Regions from separate parts of the Arthrobacter sp. NQ4 genome, predicted to be linked through region 4. Evidence: predicted binding sites of a transcription regulator. Region 4 holds the regulator's gene; each other region holds the start of a gene.
The links. The regulator Rex, encoded in region 4, represses fermentation and respiration genes when NADH is low (regulators of the CRP and FNR family bind a similar motif). The targets are predictions, from matches to a motif close to CTTGTGAANNNNTTCACAAG.

Region 1: the regulator Rex is predicted to act here: its motif matches at 2,112-2,131, upstream of araB (ribulokinase).
Region 2: the regulator Rex is predicted to act here: its motif matches at 2,335-2,354, upstream of benA (benzoate 1,2-dioxygenase large subunit).
Region 3: the regulator Rex is predicted to act here: its motif matches at 2,193-2,212, upstream of PUN51_RS06365 (glyceraldehyde-3-phosphate dehydrogenase).

Annotation. Positions count from the first base shown of each region.
Region 1 covers NZ_JARETC010000011.1:131,980-136,167, forward strand. Annotated here, with positions in the region: gene PUN51_RS16985 (L-ribulose-5-phosphate 4-epimerase) at 1-213, opposite strand, end outside; gene araB (ribulokinase) at 210-1,970, opposite strand; gene chvE (multiple monosaccharide ABC transporter substrate-binding protein) at 2,238-3,365, shown strand; gene mmsA (multiple monosaccharide ABC transporter ATP-binding protein) at 3,472-4,188, shown strand, end outside.
Region 2 covers NZ_JARETC010000004.1:22,432-26,619, reverse strand. Annotated here, with positions in the region: gene benC (benzoate 1,2-dioxygenase electron transfer component BenC) at 1-159, opposite strand, end outside; gene benB (benzoate 1,2-dioxygenase small subunit) at 283-819, opposite strand; gene benA (benzoate 1,2-dioxygenase large subunit) at 855-2,240, opposite strand; gene catA (catechol 1,2-dioxygenase) at 2,570-3,451, shown strand; gene PUN51_RS08660 (benzoate/H(+) symporter BenE family transporter) at 3,542-4,188, shown strand, end outside.
Region 3 covers NZ_JARETC010000002.1:542,460-546,647, forward strand. Annotated here, with positions in the region: gene PUN51_RS06355 (HNH endonuclease family protein) at 1-86, opposite strand, end outside; gene PUN51_RS06360 (hypothetical protein) at 213-422, opposite strand; gene PUN51_RS06365 (glyceraldehyde-3-phosphate dehydrogenase) at 498-1,976, opposite strand; gene PUN51_RS06370 (TspO/MBR family protein) at 2,248-2,781, opposite strand; RNA gene rnpB (RNase P RNA component class A) at 2,826-3,213, opposite strand; gene PUN51_RS06380 (YaaA family protein) at 3,272-4,036, shown strand; gene PUN51_RS06385 (zinc ribbon domain-containing protein) at 4,064-4,188, opposite strand, start outside.
Region 4 covers NZ_JARETC010000001.1:774,619-778,806, reverse strand. Annotated here, with positions in the region: gene PUN51_RS03695 (3-deoxy-7-phosphoheptulonate synthase) at 1-183, shown strand, start outside; gene PUN51_RS03690 (helix-turn-helix domain-containing protein) at 338-550, shown strand; gene PUN51_RS03685 (30S ribosomal protein bS22) at 702-800, shown strand; gene PUN51_RS03680 (HAD family hydrolase) at 905-1,723, opposite strand; gene PUN51_RS03675 (glutaredoxin family protein) at 1,802-2,056, shown strand; gene PUN51_RS03670 (redox-sensing transcriptional repressor Rex) at 2,067-2,771, shown strand; gene PUN51_RS03665 (hypothetical protein) at 2,844-3,671, opposite strand; gene PUN51_RS03660 (YceI family protein) at 3,905-4,188, opposite strand, start outside.

The DNA.
Region 1 (4,188 bases), on a different contig from region 4:
CACGATCATCTGCTCCGGGGTCAGGTCCTGGTACGAGACACCGGAGGGCTTGATGACCATGAGGTCGGTGCCGGGCACGCGGGCGGAGACGTTGCCCGCGGTCCACACCACCAGGCCATACCGGGTCAGCTCGGCGTGCAGGGCGCACACCTCCGCCCGGACACGGGCGATGGTTTCCAGGAGGCCGGTTCCGGCGCCTGCTGCGGCGCTCATGCGGACACCTCCACGGGTGATTCGGACACGGAGCCTGCGCCTGACGGACCCGTGCGGGCAACTCTGCGCTGGATGGCCTTGAGCCGGTGCATGACGTCGTTGCCGCCCCTGCCGAAGTAGTCGTGGAGGGCCTTGTATTCCTGGAACAGTTCTTCGTAGGCGGCCGCGTTTTCGGGATTTGGGGTGTAGACCTCCCCGGGCTCGGCGCCCATGGCCGCGGCGGCCGCACGGATGTCCGCGTATTCGCCCGCTGCGACAGCGGCGTGGATGGCCGATCCCAGGGCCGGACCTTGTTCCGAGCCGATGGTGGACAGCTGCAGGCCGGTGGCGTCTGCGTAGATCTGCATCAGGAGTTTGTTCTTGAGCAGGCCGCCGGCCACGATGAATTCCTTGACCGGAACCCCGGCGTCGCGGAAGGCGTCCACGATGGTGCGGGTTCCAAAGGCGGTGGCTTCCAGCAGCGCGCGGTAGGTGTCCTCGGGCCTGGTGGCCAGGGTCTGGCCCACCACAATGCCCGAAAGCTCGTGGTCCACCAGGACCGAACGGTTGCCGGAATGCCAGTCGAGCGCGATCAGGCCGTGCTCTCCGATGGCCTGCCGGGATGCCAGTTCGGTGAGGTACTCGTGGATCCCCAGTCCGGCGCCCTCGGCAGCCTGGTGGTATTCGGGCGGGACGCCGTACTTGGTGAACCAGCCGAAGATGTCTCCCACGCCTGACTGTCCGGCCTCGTAGCCCCACAGGCCCGGCACGATTCCGCCATCCACGGCACCGCACATTCCCGGCACCTCGCGCAGCTCACTGCCGTTCATGACGTGGCAGGTGGAGGTGCCCATGATCGCCACCAGCTGGCCGGATTCCACAGCCTTCGCGGCCGGGGCCGTGACATGGGCGTCAACGTTTCCCACGGCCACCGCGATGCCCTCCGGCAGCCCGGTCCAGGCGGCTGCCTCCGCCGTCAGGGTGCCGGCGGCGTCCCCCAGCTGGCCGATGGTGTGCTCCAGCTTGGAGCTGACAAAGTCTTTGAAGTCCGGGTTCAGGGCGGCCAGGAACTCTTCGGACGGATACCGGCCATCCTGGTAGATGCCCTTGTAGCCGGCAGTGCAGGCGTTGCGGACATACCGGCCGCAGAGCTGCCAGACGATCCAGTCCGCAGCCTCCACCCAGTGGTCCATCGCGGCGTAGGCCTCCGGGTCCTCCTCCAGCAGCTGCAGCCCCTTGGCGAATTCCCATTCGGAGGAGATCAGGCCCCCGTAGCGGGGAAGCCAGTCCTCCCCCCGTTCAGCGGCAAGCCGGTTGATCCGGTCGGCCTGGCCCTGCGCAGCATGGTGGCGCCAGAGCTTTACATAGGCGTGCGGGCGGTTGGCGAAGCCGGGCAGTTCGTTGAGGGGCGTGCCGTCCGACTTGACCGGAACCATGGTGCAGGCAGTGAAATCCGTGGCAATGCCGACGACGGCGGCGGGGTCGATCCCGGCGTTCGCCACCGCGGCGGGGACGGCGGTCCGCAGGACGTCCCGGTAGTCGTTGGGCACCTGAAGTGCCCATTCCCCGGGAAGGCGGGCGCCGTCGTCGCCCGCGGTGTCCCGGGGCAGGACGTCGGTAACCACCGCGTGGGGGTACTCATGGACGGCGCTGCCCAGTTCCTTGCCGTCGCGGACACGCACCACCACGGCACGGCCTGAAAGGGTTCCGTAATCCACCCCGATGACGCAATGGTCATGGTGGGACTCGGAGCCGGGAGTGAACAGCGCATCTGGCATGGGGTTGCCTCCGTCCGGGAGGCTTAGGCCTCATTACCGGGTTTGTAGGGGTCAGGGTGTAGCTACGTGCTGCAGCAAGTGTGAACGCTAACAAAGAAGAAGTCAATGAAGCCGAAAAGTTTCCGAAATTCCTGCCGGGCACTCTTGTTAGCGTTCACAAACCGGTCTATATTGAACCGACACATCAACAATGTGGCCAGGACCAGGGAGCACTGGTGCTGCCTGGTCCACCAACACTTCGCGGCAGTGCTGCCGCGGAAGGAGAAAATGGTGAGAATCAAAAAACTGATGGGCGCGGTGGCCCTTGTCCTCGCCCTGACGGTGGGCGCCACAGGTTGCGGCTCCCGCGGCGGGGCCAGCGAATCCAGCGGTGCCGCCAAGCCCAGTGATTCACTGGTAGGCATTTCAATGCCCACGCAGACATCCGAACGGTGGATCGCTGACGGCGCCAACGTGGAGAAGTCCCTGAAGGACCTCGGCTACAAGACGGACCTGCAGTTCGCCAATGACGATATCCCCACGCAGGTGTCGCAGATCGAGAACATGCTGACCAAGGGCGCCAAGGCCCTGATCATCGCCGCCATTGACGGCACCACCCTGACTGACGTCCTGGCCAAGGCCAAGGAGCAGAACGTCAAGGTCATCGCGTACGACCGCCTCATCAACGGCACGCCCAACGTCGACTACTACACCACGTTCGACAACTACACCGTTGGTGTCCAGCAGGCCACCTCGCTGCTGACCGGGCTGGGCCTCGTTGATGCCAGCGGCAAGAAGGTGGACGGCAAGGGCCCCTTCAACATCGAGCTTTTCGCGGGCAGCCCCGACGACAACAACGCCAACTTCTTCTGGACCGGCGCCATGGACACCCTCAAGCCGTACATGGATGCCGGCACCCTGAAGGTCCCCAGCGGACAGACCAAGTTTGAGCAGGCAGCGATCCTCCGCTGGCAGGCACCCGTGGCCCAGAAGCGCATGGAGGACATCATCACCTCCGCGTACAGCTCCGGCACCAAGCTGAACGGCGTCCTGTCCCCGTATGACGGCCTGTCCATCGGCATCATCTCGGCCCTCACCAGCACCGGCGGCTACGCCAAGGGAAGCCTGCCCGTAGTAACCGGCCAGGACGCCGAAAAGGGTTCCGTGAAGTCCATCGTCGCCGGCGAGCAGTACTCCACCATCTTCAAGGACACCCGCCAGCTCGGCGCGCAGGCCGTCAAGATGGTTGATGCTGTCCTCAAGGGCCAGGAACCGGAAACCAACGACACCAAGACCTACAACAACAAGGTCAAGGTTGTCCCGGCCTTCCTGCTGAAGTCCGTCATTATCACCAAGGACAACTACAAGAAGGAACTGATCGACTCGGGTTACTACAAGGACTCCGACGTCAAGTAGTCAGCGTCCGGGGGCTGTGGCCGGACCTCCATCCGGCCACAGCCCCGCCCGCAGCCTCCTGCAGCAGCAGGAAGGCCCAGCTTCGACCAGTCAGTGGGAATTGACGATGAACACACCCATTCTTCAAATGCGAGGAATCACCAAGACGTTCCCGGGCGTGAAAGCGCTGCAGGACGTCACCCTGGATGTGAACCGTGGCGAGGTCCACGCCATCTGCGGTGAAAACGGGGCCGGCAAATCAACGCTCATGAAAGTGTTGTCCGGCGTCTATGCACGCAACACTTTCGACGGGGAGATCCTGTTCGAGAACGAACCCTGCAACTTCTCCAGCATCTCGGACAGCGAGAAGCGCGGGATTGTCATCATCCACCAGGAACTGGCCCTGAGCCCGTTCCTCTCCATCGCCGAGAACATCTACCTGGGCAATGAACAGGCCACCAATGGATGGGTGGACTGGCGCAAGACCAACCTCGAGGCAGCCAAGCTGCTGGCCCGCGTTGGCCTGGACGAGAATCCTGTCACCCCCGTGCAGCACATCAGTGTCGGTAAGCAGCAGCTGGTGGAAATCGCCAAGGCATTGTCCAAGGAAGTGAAGCTGCTGATCCTGGACGAGCCCACGGCCGCCCTCAATGACGAGGATTCCGGCCATTTGCTGGACCTGATCCTCCACCTGAAGGGCCAGGGCGTCACCAGCATCATCATCAGCCACAAACTCAATGAGATCCGTAAGGTGGCGGACGCCGTCACCATCATCCGGGACGGCAGGACTATCGAAACCCTGCGGCTCGACGAAGGCCAGATCACCCAGGAGCGGATCATCCGC
Region 2 (4,188 bases), on a different contig from region 4:
ATCGCAGAACGCCTTGCAGGTGCCGCACGCGCCGTCGCGGCAGTCCGACGGAATGTTGATCCGCGCCTTGTAGGCCGCGTCCATGACGGTCTCATAGTCGCCGACCTTGATGACTTTGGTGACGCCGTCTTCGAAGCTGAGGGCTACTTTGTGGCCCATGGGGTCCTCCTGACTGGGCGGGCGCGTCGTCGCGTCCGGGGAAAAGTTGGGGCGTGCCCGGCGGGCACGGAATGGGACCTCCCGTGCGGCGCCCGGATGTACCGGGCGCCGGCTTGGGGCAGGTCAGATCATGTAGACGTCCACCACGTGGTGGATGTAGTCGTTCTTCAGGACCACTTTCTTCTTCAGGATCACCGGCTGCGGGCCGGAAAGGTCCACCGTGTAGTAGCTGGTGCCGAAGTACGTGTCCGTCGTGTTGTAGCGGAAGTACAGGGTGAACCAGTTGAAGCGCACCTCCACCTTGCCGCCGTCGTTCGCCAAAACCTCCACGTCCGTGATGTTGTGGCCGGTGCGCGGCTCCGGGAGGGAGGTGGCCGATGACCTGTCGGTCTTGATCCGGAATACCCGGTCCTCGATGCCGCCGCGGTTGTCGTAGTAGATCAGGGAGATCTCGTTCTGGGGGTCCTGCGTCAGCTGGTCGTCCACGTCCCAGGCCGGCATCCAGAATTCGGAGTCCGGGTGGTAGCACTCCAGCCATTCGTCGAACTGGCGGTCATCCAGCAGGCGGGCTTCCCGGTAGAGGAACGCCCGGACGGTTTCGAGGGTTGCGATTTCCTCCGCGGTCTTCAGGACCGGGGCGGTGTGGGTCAGGTTGGTCATGGGTTCAGCGCTCTCTGTGGTTCCGGCGGGCTCTCTCAGGCGGTGACGGGAACGGATTCCAGGGCGGAACGCTCCTCTTCCTCCGCCAGCGCCCGGTCCATGACTTCCTTCCAGTACCCGTGCTGGATGGGGTAGAGCCCCTCATCTTCGGTGCGCACGCCGGAGGCGATCACCCGGTTCATGCCCAGGGCCTGCGCCTGCTCATCCGGTCCGGCGATCTCGTGGGTGGAGCCGCGGGTCATGTCGTTCCACGGTGCGCTGGTGGCCCAGTAGGTCTTGTTGCAGGAGCGGAATTCCTCCAGGTCGTCCGGGGTGGCCATGCCCGTGGCGTTGAAGAAGTCCTCGTACTGGCGGATGCGCTTTGAACGGTTCTCCTGGGACTCGCCCTTGGGGGCGATGCAGTAGATGGTCACCTCGGTCTGGTCCGCGGAGATCGGCCGGAAGTGGCGGATCTGCGAGGAGAACTGGTCCATGATGTAGACGTTCGGGTACAGGCAGAGGTTGCGGGAGATGTTGATCATGAAGTTGGCCATCTCCTCGCCGTACTTGGCCACGAGCTCGTCGCGGCGGTCCCAGAGCGGACGGTCCTGCGGGTTGGTCCATTCCTGCCACAGCAGCAGGTGGCCGTGGTCGTAGGAGTAGAAGCCGCCCTTGACCTTGCCCCACTTGCCGGCGTCCATGGCCTTGGTCTTGTTGGCGGAGTCTCCGGCGCTGCGGCGGGCGGTGGTGGCCGCGTAGTTCCAGTGCACGGCCGTGACGTGGTAGCCGTCGGCGCCGTTCTCGGCCTGGACCTTCCAGTTGCCGTCATAGGTGTAGGTGGAGGAGCCGCGCAGCACTTCCAGGCCTTCGGGTGACTGGTCAACGATGGAGTCGATGACCTTGGTGGCGTCCCCGAGGTGTTCCTCGAGCGGGAGCACGTCGGCCTTCAGCGAGCCGAACAGGAAGCCGCGGTAGGACTCGAAGCGGGCCACCTTGGTGAGGTCGTGCGAGCCTTCCTTGTTGAAGGTCTCGGGGTAGCCGGCGTTCCGGGAGTCCTTGACCTTCAGCAGCTCGCCGGAGTTTTTGAAGGTCCAGCCGTGGAACGGGCAGGTGAAGGTGGTGCGGTTGTCCGTCTTGCGGCGGCACAGCATGGCGCCGCGGTGCGAACAGGCGTTGACCAGGCAGTTCAGCTGCCCGTCCTTGTCCCGGGTGATCATCACGGGGGTGCGGCCGATGTAGGTGGTGAAGTAGTCGCCCACGTTGGTGATCTGCGACTCGTGGGCGAGGTAGACCCAGTTGCCTTCGAAGATGTGCTTCATCTCGAGTTCGAAGATCTCCTGGTCGGTGAAGATCTCGCGCTTGGCCCGGATGACGCCGTTCTCTCGGTCGTCGATCACGGCGTCGGCAAGGACCTCGCGGGCATGGATCAGGTTCTCGGTCATGGCGTGCTCCTTCATTGGAGATTGCTGGACGGATGGGCGGAGGTCCACTCGGGAAGAGGCTTCGGCGGCGGACGTTGTCCAGCAATTCTTGCCGCTCGTGATTGGCCTCACATCAGGCAAATACCTAGGTTCCACCAAGGGTGTCTTTATGTACCGATAATGACTCAAAAGACGCCTAGTTGATATTTGTAGCGTCCTTATCTCCGGGCCTACGCTTGAGACCAAGATCACGCGGTGCCGAGCAGGGCAGGTGGAACTGCCCGCCCCGCAGGCCGCGTGGGGAGCAGGAGCCCTTCCTGTCCCATTCAATGAAGAAGGTGGACATCGTCATGACCCAAACCCCAACGGACAGCCGCACGGAAAACGAAGGCACCGCCGTCGAAGCAGGCTCCAAGGCAACCGAACGGTTCGCCGCGTCAGGCAAGCTCTCCCGGGTGGATGTATCCAAGGAACGGGTGAGCCTGCTGGCCGGCGCACTGATCAAGGCCGCCAACGACATCGTCGTCGAGCACCAGGTCACCTACGAGGAATACAACGCCCTCAAAGCCTGGCTGATCAAGGTGGGCACGGACGGTGAATGGCCGCTGTTCCTCGACGTCTGGCTGGAACACACCGTTGAGGACGTGAACTCCCAGGACCGTCCCGGCACCGTCGGCACCATCGAGGGTCCCTACTACGTTCCCGGCTCCCCGGAACTCCAGACGCCCGCCACCGTGGAAATGCGCGACGACGAAGAGGGCACCCCGCTGCGGTTCACCGGCCAGTTCACCGACACCGACGGCAACCCCATCCAGGGTGCGCAGGTGGAGATCTGGCACGCGGACGCCGCCGGCTTCTACTCCCAGTACACCCCGGGCATGCCCGAGTGGCTCTTCCGGGCCACCGTCAAGGCCTCCGACGACGGCCGGTTCGAGATCAACACCATGCGTCCGGCGCCGTACCAGATCCCTACGGACGGCGCCTGCGGACAGCTGATCAACGCCGCGGGCTGGCACGCCTGGCGTCCCGCGCACATCCACATCAAGGTGTCCGCGCCGGGCTACGAGCCGGTCACGCAGCAGCTGTACTTCCCCGGCGACCCCCACAACGCGGACGACATCGCCTCGGCGGTGAAGCCTGAACTGATGCTGGACCCCCGCCCCCGTACCGACGGCAAGGGCGAGGAAGTAGTTTATGACTACGTCCTGGCAAAGCAGGGCCAGAAGAAGTAGCACGCAAACTGGGAGACACCCCCGCACGGAGGCGCTCCGGAGCTGATGCTTCGGAGCGCTTCCGGTTTTTCGCGCCAGCCAGGAGTTCCGATGAGCCATCCCCGCCCCGACCCGGCCGCCACATCCGTCGGGTCAGCCCCGCCGGCGCCGGCGCCGGAACCCCTGCTGGAACGCCCGGGAATCCGGCCCGCGGGCCCCCGGCGGATTCTTCGCGACCTGGGACTGTCCTATGTCTCCAACGGGGCCATCGGGCTCATCTTCGCGGCGTCCGGACCCATCGCCGTCACCCTGGCCGTGGGGACGGCCGGCGGCCTGACCCAGGGCCAGCTGTCGTCCTGGGTTTTTGGCATTCTCTTTTCCGGCGGGGCGGCCACGCTGCTGATGTCGCTCATTTATCGGCAGCCCCTGGGCTTCGCCTGGTCCATCCCCGGCACGGTGCTCCTGGGACCGTCCCTTCAGCACCTGGCCTTCCCTGAAGTCGTCGGGGCCTTCTTCACCTCGGGCGTGCTGATCCTCGCGCTGGGCGCCACCGGGGTGGTGCGTAAAGCCATGGCACTGGTGCCGATGCCGCTGGTGATGGCCATGGTGGCCGCGGTGTTCCTGAAGTTCGGCACAGACATCGTTGCCTCCACCCAGGACAACCCGGCCGTGGCTGCTCCGATGGTGGCCGCGTTCCTGGTCCTCACCGCGGTTCCCAGGCTTGGCAGGTTCCTGCCGCCGGTCCTGGGCACCCTGGT
Region 3 (4,188 bases), on a different contig from region 4:
ACGGAGACCGCGGCCGTCACCAGAAGCGCCCAGGCCTGCCGGGAACGGCGGCGTGCGCGGCGGTAGGCGGACCAGCTGACGGTCACGGGGTTGACGCCGGGAGGGGAAAGTCGGGCACCCCAAGAGCCTAGGACAATGGGGCCGGCCGTCCGCTGATATCCACACTGTTGAGGACGAGTGATGGGTCACAGCGCCCGGTGGTGGCCGCCGGGTTATTGTTCCCTGGTGACCCTACGCAGGTCTTCTTCCGCGATGGACAGCAGGTCCTCGAGCTGGCGCACCCGCTCGTCGGTGACGTCGCCGGTCCTCTGGGCGGCACGGGCGCGTTCCAGGAGCCGCACGGCTTCCTTATGGTTGGCTTTGGCCACGTCCAGTGCGTGCTCGAGGGTGGTTTCGTGCTGAAGTGTCGATTCGTTGTCCATGCCACCAGTGTGGTCCCGTTTCCCGGCTGATTCCAGAGAATCAGCCGGGAATTCGCAGGACGCGGGCGAAGGTGGCTAGACGGCGATCGCGGCCAGGGCGGCAGCGCTTTCCTTGGCAGGGAAGGACGGCGGGTTCACGCCTGCCATCTCTTCCATGACGCGGACCACCTGGCAGCTGTAACCGAACTCGTTGTCGTACCAGACGTAGAGGACCAGGTTCTTGTCCGTGGACACGGTCGCCAGGCCGTCCACGATCCCGGCGCGGCGGGATCCGACGAAGTCGGTGGAGACAACCTCGGGCGAGTCGATGTAGTCGATCTGCTTGCGCAGGTCCGAGTGGAGCGACATTTCACGCAGGTAGTTGTTGACCTCGTCCTTGGTGGTGCCGTTTTCAAGGGTGAGGTTCAGGATGGCCAGCGAAACGTCCGGGGTGGGGACCCGGATGGAGCTGCCGGTGAGCTTGCCCAGGAGTTCGGGCAGGGCCTTCGCCACTGCCTTGGCCGCACCGGTTTCGGTGATGACCATGTTCAGCGCAGCGGAACGGCCGCGGCGGTCGCCCTTGTGGAAGTTGTCGATCAGGTTCTGGTCGTTGGTGAAGGAGTGGACGGTTTCCACGTGGCCGTGGACCACGCCGAACTTGTCGTTGATGGCCTTCAGGACCGGGGTGATGGCGTTGGTGGTGCAGGACGCCGCGGAAACGATCTTGTCCGAGTCGGTGATGTCCCGGTGGTTGATGCCGTGGACGATGTTCTTCAGTTCACCCTTGCCCGGCGCGGTCAGCAGGACCCGCGCGACGCCCTTGCTCTGCAGGTGCTGGGACAGGCCTTCGGCGTCGCGCCAGCGGCCGGTGTTGTCCACCACCAGGGCGTTGTTGATGCCGTAGGCGGTGTAGTCGATGGTGGCGGGGTCGTTCGAGTAGATGACCTGGATCTGGACACCGTTGGCAGTGATGGTGTTGGCCGCCTCGTCGATCCGGATGGTGCCTTCGAAGGACCCGTGGACGGAGTCGCGGCGCAGCAGGCTGGCCCGCTTGGAGAGGTCGTTGTCGGATCCGCGGCGCACCACAATGGCGCGCAGGCGCAGTCCGTGGCCACCGCCGGCCTTTTCGATGAGGAGGCGGGCCAGGAGGCGGCCGATGCGGCCAAAGCCATAGAGCACGACGTCGGTGCTGGTGCGGTCATCGCCGCCCCGCTTGCCCACGATTTCGGCGAGCTCTTCGCGGAGGAATTCCTCCAGCGTGGCGCCGTTGCCTTCTTCCTTGAACTTCTGGTTCAGGCGGGCGATGTCGATCGCGGCGGCACCCAGTTCGAGTCCGGCCAGCGTGTTCAGCAGGGGCGCCGTGTCCTCCAGGAGCAGTTCGTCCTTGCTCATCCGGCGCGCGAAGCGGTGCGCCTTGAGGATGTTCATGGTGGACTTGTTGATCAGGCTCCGGCCGTGGATGCTGGTCACCACGTTGTTTTCGCGGTACAGCCTGCCGATCACCGGGATCATGGCCTCGGCGAGGGCCTCCCGGCCCATCCACGTATCAAGACAAGAATCAGACGTCTGGCTCACAGAAATACCTTCCTCGGTTCAGCCGTGTACGTCGTCGTACACAGATGTAGGCCACCTGATGATGTCCAGGGGCACCGGCGCCCGCAGGGGATGGTCCCCAGGCGCCTGGATCGCGTGCAAAGAAAAACCGCCGGTTGCGGACGCAACTTTCGGCGGTAGAACTCCTGCGTCCGGAATCCATTCTAATTTGGCACGGTCCACGGAACACGCTCGGGATGCGTGAAATCACTCACACGCCCGGGGCGGACCGCACAACGCAGACTGCCGGCCTTCAGTTGTGGATGGCAGAGTACAGGTTCAGGCTGGCGGAGAACACGAGCCAGGAAAAGTACGGCAGCACCAGGTACCCGGCGGTGGCGTCCACCGGTCCGAAGCGCAGGATCAGGAACGCCAGGGTTGCGGTCAGCGCGCAGATGACAGCAAAGGCTGCCCACAGGGCCACCACTCCAAGCATGGGATACATCGCGAAGAACGTCACCGGCCACGCAGTGTTGAGCAGCAGTTGCCCCACATAGCCGGCAAGGGTGCCCCCGGACAGGCGCCCTTTGCGCCAGACCAGCCAGGCCGCTGCCGCCACGCCGGCATAGAGCACCATCCAGGTGGTGCGGAACATCCACGACGGCGGCATCCACGGAGCTTTCAGCGAGCCCGCGTACCAGCCGTTGGAGTTAAGGATGATGGGAACTGAGGCGAGTACCCAGGCCAGCGCGGAAAGGGCCAGGAAACCGGCGAGGGCAACACCCTGTGAACGGACGCCGGGAATGCCCGCTGCGGGTGCGGGACGGGTTTCAGGAATTACGGGCACGGTTCAGGATCCCCGACGCATAGCCCGTGGTCAAACGCGGTTTAAGGATGGGACAGCCGATACGCCGGGTTCTGTTCTCCCCTGCCGTTACCGGAAAGGGAGCGACGGCCATCCATCTACGAGTACCGTTGCCGGCACCCTCCAGCGGCCTACCCGGACACTCGGGCGGGCAGCCCTCGAACGTGTCCTGTCTGGCCTTGCTCCGGGTGGGGTTTACCTAGCCTTCCCGGTCACCCGGGAAGCTGGTGGTCTCTTACACCACCGTTTCACCCTTACCTGCCCTCCCCGGCCGGAGCCGGAAATGCAGGCGGTCTGTTTTCTGTGGCACTGGCCTGCGGGTTACCCCGAGTGGGCGTTACCCACCACCCTGCCCTGCGGAGCCCGGACGTTCCTCGAGCCACTTGCGTGGCGCGCGGCCGTCTGGCTGTCCCATCCGGGTCCCAGTCTACCGGCGCCGCCGGCCGCCTTTTGCCGCCGGTAGGATCGGACGGTGCTGATTCTGCTTCCCCCTTCCGAAGGCAAGACACCCGCGCTCCGCGGCCCCGCCGTCGACTGGACCGCCCTGGGCTTCCCGGAGCTCAACCCGTACCGCGCCAAGGTCCTTGAGGCGCTGGGAACAGTCAGCGCCCATCAGGATGCCCTCGCCCTGCTGGGCGTCGGAGCATCCCTGCGGGACGACGTCGAACGCAATACGCGACTGCATGCCGAACCGGCGGCGCCGGCGCACAGCATTTATTCGGGCGTCCTGTATGACGCCCTGGGCTACCGGACGCTGACGCCGGTTCAGCGCCGGAAGGCCGATGAGTCCGTCCTGGTGATCTCGGCGCTGTGGGGGGCCCTGCGCTTTGGCGACAGCGTTCCTGCCTACCGGTTGTCCATGGGCACGTCCTTGCCCGACGTCGGCCGGCTGGCTCCCTTCTGGAAGGCGCAGCTTGCCGACACCCTGGGCGCAGCAGCCCAGGGACACCTTGTGGTGGACTGCCGGTCCAGCACGTACGCAGCGGCGTGGGCGCCCCCGGCGGAACAGACCGTCTCCGTGAATGTCTTCACCGAGAGTGCAGGAGTCCGCAAGGTAGTGAGCCACTTCGCCAAGCACACGCGCGGCGAACTGGCGCGGCACCTGCTGGTGCGCCGCGGCAAAGCCCCGGCCACGCCGTCGGACCTCCTGAGAGCTGCCCGCGAACAGTGGGACGCCGAACTGGTGCCCGGGACCGCACGCAAGCCGCACGCCCTGAACATCATCCTGCCGGGCTGACCGCCCGGCAGGGTGCCTGTGGGCTGCTTAGGACCACTCGTCCGAACGGACCAGGATGGCGCCGGAGTCCGGGCAGAAAACGATGTCGTCGGCAGCAGCTGCCTTGATCTCGGCGAGGTCGCCGGGGCTGAGCTTCATGCCCGAGGCTTCCG
Region 4 (4,188 bases):
GTGATGCTGGAAAGCTTCCTGGTGGGCGGCGCCCAGAACCTTGACGTTGCGGAACACGCCGCGGGACGGGCGGAACTGGTCTACGGCCAGAGCGTTACCGACGCCTGCATGGACTGGGATGTTTCCGCGTCAGTCCTGGAGCAGCTGGCGGCGTCGGCACGGAAGCGCCGGGCCTCGAATTAGGGGGCGAAATAGGGGAAACGCTACTTTCACATCTGCCACATGAACATCTAGAGTATCTGTTTAGGTGGTTGGTGGATGGCTCAGCATCGGAACACCGCATTGGCACGTACCTGGGGTCACTGTTGTCCATCCGTCAGCAAAGGAAAATAGGGAAATGTCGGCAGAACAGAACTTCTCCAACGCGAAGTTCCTGACCGTGGCTGAAGTGGCCGAGGTCATGCGCGTCTCCAAAATGACTGTTTACCGCCTGGTTCACTCCGGCGAAATGCCCGCGGTGCGCTTCGGCCGCTCCTACCGTGTCCCCGAAAACGCCGTCGAACAGTACCTCAAAGGTGCTGTTGTGGACGGCCACACCGAGACCGCCTGAGGCGGCCTGTCCCGAGCCGCCCCCGATAAGCGGTACCCTGTTAAGGAACGTTTTACGTCATTGTAAGAATCTGTCAGTTGTTCAGTTCGTAGCTTTGTCCGCGGACATTCCCCATCAGGCAGGTACTGCATCTAGTTTGTAAGGAACTTTCGTGGGTTCAGTTATCAAGAAGCGTCGCAAGCGTATGGCCAAGAAGAAGCACCGCAAGTTGCTTCGCAAGACCCGTCACCAGCGCCGCAACAAGAAGTAGAGATACTTCGAACAGCGTGGAAATGCCCGTCGCCTTCCAAAGGCGGCGGGCATTTTTTTGTCTTCAGGGTTTAGACTGCAGGCTTTTGGCTGCGGCAGGGTGGTTTATGCCCGGGGACCGCGGATGCGGGCGAAGCCCTTCCAGAGGCCGTAGACAGCGCCGCCGAAGGTTGCTGCCTTAAGGCCCAGCGTGGCAGCGCGGCGGCCCGCGCGGAAGTCATAAACGGGCCAGTTCCGGTCCCGGGCGTGCCGGCGAAGCTTGGCGTCCGGGTTGATGGCCACGGGGTGTCCCACCAGTGACAGCAGCGGCACGTCGTTGTAGGAATCGCTGTACGCCCAGCAGCGTTTGAGGTCCAGGCCCTCCTGGTCCGCAATTCCCTGGACCGCTACGGCTTTGGCCGAGCCGTGCAGGATGTCCCCCACCAGGCGCCCGGTGTACATGCCGTCCGACACCTCACCTACTGTCCCGAGCGCTCCGGTCAGCCCCAGCCGGGTGGAGATGACTGTTGCCACTTCGATGGGGGTGGCCGTCACCAGCCAGACGCGGCGGCCCACCCGCAGGTGCTGTTCCGCCAACGCCTTGGCGCCGGGCCAGATCCGCGATGCGATCATCTCGTCGTAGACTTCTTCGCCGAGGGCCTTGATGTCGTCAACAGTGATGCCGGCGGCCAGCGTCAGGGCCGAATCACGGACCGCATGGACGTCGTCGATATTCTCACCGCGCGCCACGAACTTGAACTGCTTCCACGCGAATCCGGCCGCCTGGGCCAGGGTGAACGCGCCGCGCTGGTGCATCTTCCGCGCCACGTGGAAGAGGCTGGCCCCGCGCATCAAAGTATTGTCCACATCGAAAAACGCCGCTTCACCGGGCTGCGGCGCAGCAACCGGCCGGGTGACGACGGCGACGTATTTCTCCTCGGGCATGGACTTGAGTCTAGTCAATCCACCCGCTGGCCGCCGTCGGCGTCACCCGCACGGCGCGAACGGCGATACCGTTAAGCCATGGCTACCCCCCGCGTCGTCCTGGTCACCAAAGCTGACTGCCACCTTTGCGAGGAGGCGCGCGACGCCGTCGGCCGGGTCACTGCCTCGTTGGGCCTTACCTGGAGCGAAGAGCTGGTGGACAACCAGCCCGAACTGCGGGAGCGTTACGCCGAAGAGATCCCCGTGGTCCTGGTTGACGGGGTGCAGCGCGACTTCTGGAAGATCGACGAAGCCCGGCTGGAACGCGTCCTGCAGCGCGCCATGGCCAATTAGGGGGATGCGAGTGACGTCCCTGGATTCAACGTCCCAGCCCGTCCCGGGCATCCCGGATGCCGCGGGTGCACCGGCAAAACAAATTCCCCCTGCTGCCGTGGCCCGGTTGACCCTGTACCTCCGGGCCCTGAACACGCTGCTGGCCGAGGGTGTTGAGCGCGTCTCCTCTGACTCTTTGGCGGAAGCCTCCGGCGTCAGTTCCTCAACGCTGCGCAAGGACCTGTCCCACGTGGGGTCCTACGGCACCAGGGGAGTGGGGTACGAGGTCCAGTACCTCAGCCGCCACATTGCCGCGGCCCTGGGGCTCACGCATGACTGGAAAGTGGCCATCGTCGGAGCCGGAAACCTGGGCAAGGCGCTGGCACGCTACGGCGGCTTTGAATCGCGTGGCTTCGATGTGGTGGCCATCTTCGACGCGGACCAGATGGTGGTGGGCAACGAGGTGGGATGGCTGCGGGTCAGCGACGTGGCGGACCTTGAGACCGTCCTCCACCGCACCGGGGCCAACATGGTGGTGCTGGCGCTTCCTGCGGCGGTGGCACAGGGCATCTGCGACCGGGTAGTGGCGGCGGGCGTGCACAGCGTGCTCAGCTTCGCACCGGTGATGCTCCAGGTTCCGGAAGGGGTCAACCTCCGCAAGGTGGACATGGCCACGGAGCTGCAGATCCTGGCCTACCACGCCCAGCGGGCGCAGGCGCCGGGGCAGACAGCGTAGCGGCCACGGTTTAAAGGCGGCGGCCCGGGATGCTGGACATCCCGGGCCGCCGCTGCGTTCTGTGGTTGGTGGTCAGCGCCCGTAAGGGTTGCCGAAGCCACCGGAATACGGGTTGGCGAAGGGCTGCTGCTTCCGGAAGTAGGGGGCAGCGGCAGGGAGGTAGAGCAGGACGATGGCGGCGATCCCCAGGACGGTCCCGATCGTTGCAAAGGAGGGGATTCCGAACAGGCCGAAGACCGACAGTGCAGCAAAGACGGTTCCCAGGATGCGTGCCCAGTTCTTGCCCTTGCGGATGAAGAAGGCCACCAGCAGGTAGAGGGCGGCGCCGATGATGCCGAAGACCACCAGGGAACCGGCGATGAAGGGCTTGATGTCGTCGTAGGTGATGTCCGCCCCGCTGGCCCGGACCTGCTGTTCAAATTCCTGCCGGAACTGCGGGGCATCCAGCTGGGTGAGGTTGACGAGGATGGAGATGACATAGATCGCGGTGGCCGCGATCAGCAGCCAGAACGCGATGTTCACCAGCTGGGGGACGCCGTTGCTGCCGGCCGGCTGCGGCTGCTCCGAGGGGTACTGGCCGTAAGGGGACTGGCCACACGGCGACTGCCCGTACTGGGGTGCATTCTGGCCGTAGCCCGGGGCCTGCGGAGCGTTCTGCCCGTACGGGGAACCGTACTGCGGCGCGTTTTGCCCGTACTGCGGCGCTGCGGGCGGTTGGGAACCGTACTGGGGCTGGTTCTGCCCGTACTGGGGAGCGTTCTGGCCATACTGCGGCGCGTTCTGGCCGTAGCGGGGCTGCTGTGGTCCGGGCTGCTGGCTGCCGGACTGGCCGTTCCCTGGCTGGCCATTGCCGGAGTGGGGGTCTTGGGGCGCGGGAGGCGGGACGGGAGGAGTACTCATGGCGTTCCTTCTGCAGGTCGGGATCCAGGTAGGCTGCCGGGAATCGGTCCTCAGCCTTCCCCCCAGCGTGGCTTAAGTCCACCGTACCCCCGGCGGGTGGCGTTGTGGGTGATTCAGGCGGGATCCACGCCCGCGGCCGGCAGGTGAACCCGGGGGAAAGGCCCTTGGTTAAACACGGCACCCCGGTACCGGGCCGGGATGGCCTGGTACCGGGGTGCCGTGAACGGGGAAACTTATGCTGCGGGGGCGATGAAGGCCAGTTCCAGGTTGATGGCAACCTTGTCGCTGACCAGCACGCCGCCGGCCTCGAGGACGGCGTTCCAGGTCAGGCCGAAGTCCTTGCGGCTGATGGTGGTTTCGGCGGTGAGGCCGGCGCGGGTGTTGCCGAACGGATCGACGGCCACACCGTGGAGCTCGGTCTCGAGGGCCACGGGACGGGTGACGCCCTTGATGGTGAGGTCGCCCTGGAGTTCGTAGGCATCGCCCTTGGGGACGATCGAGTTGGAAACGAAGGAGA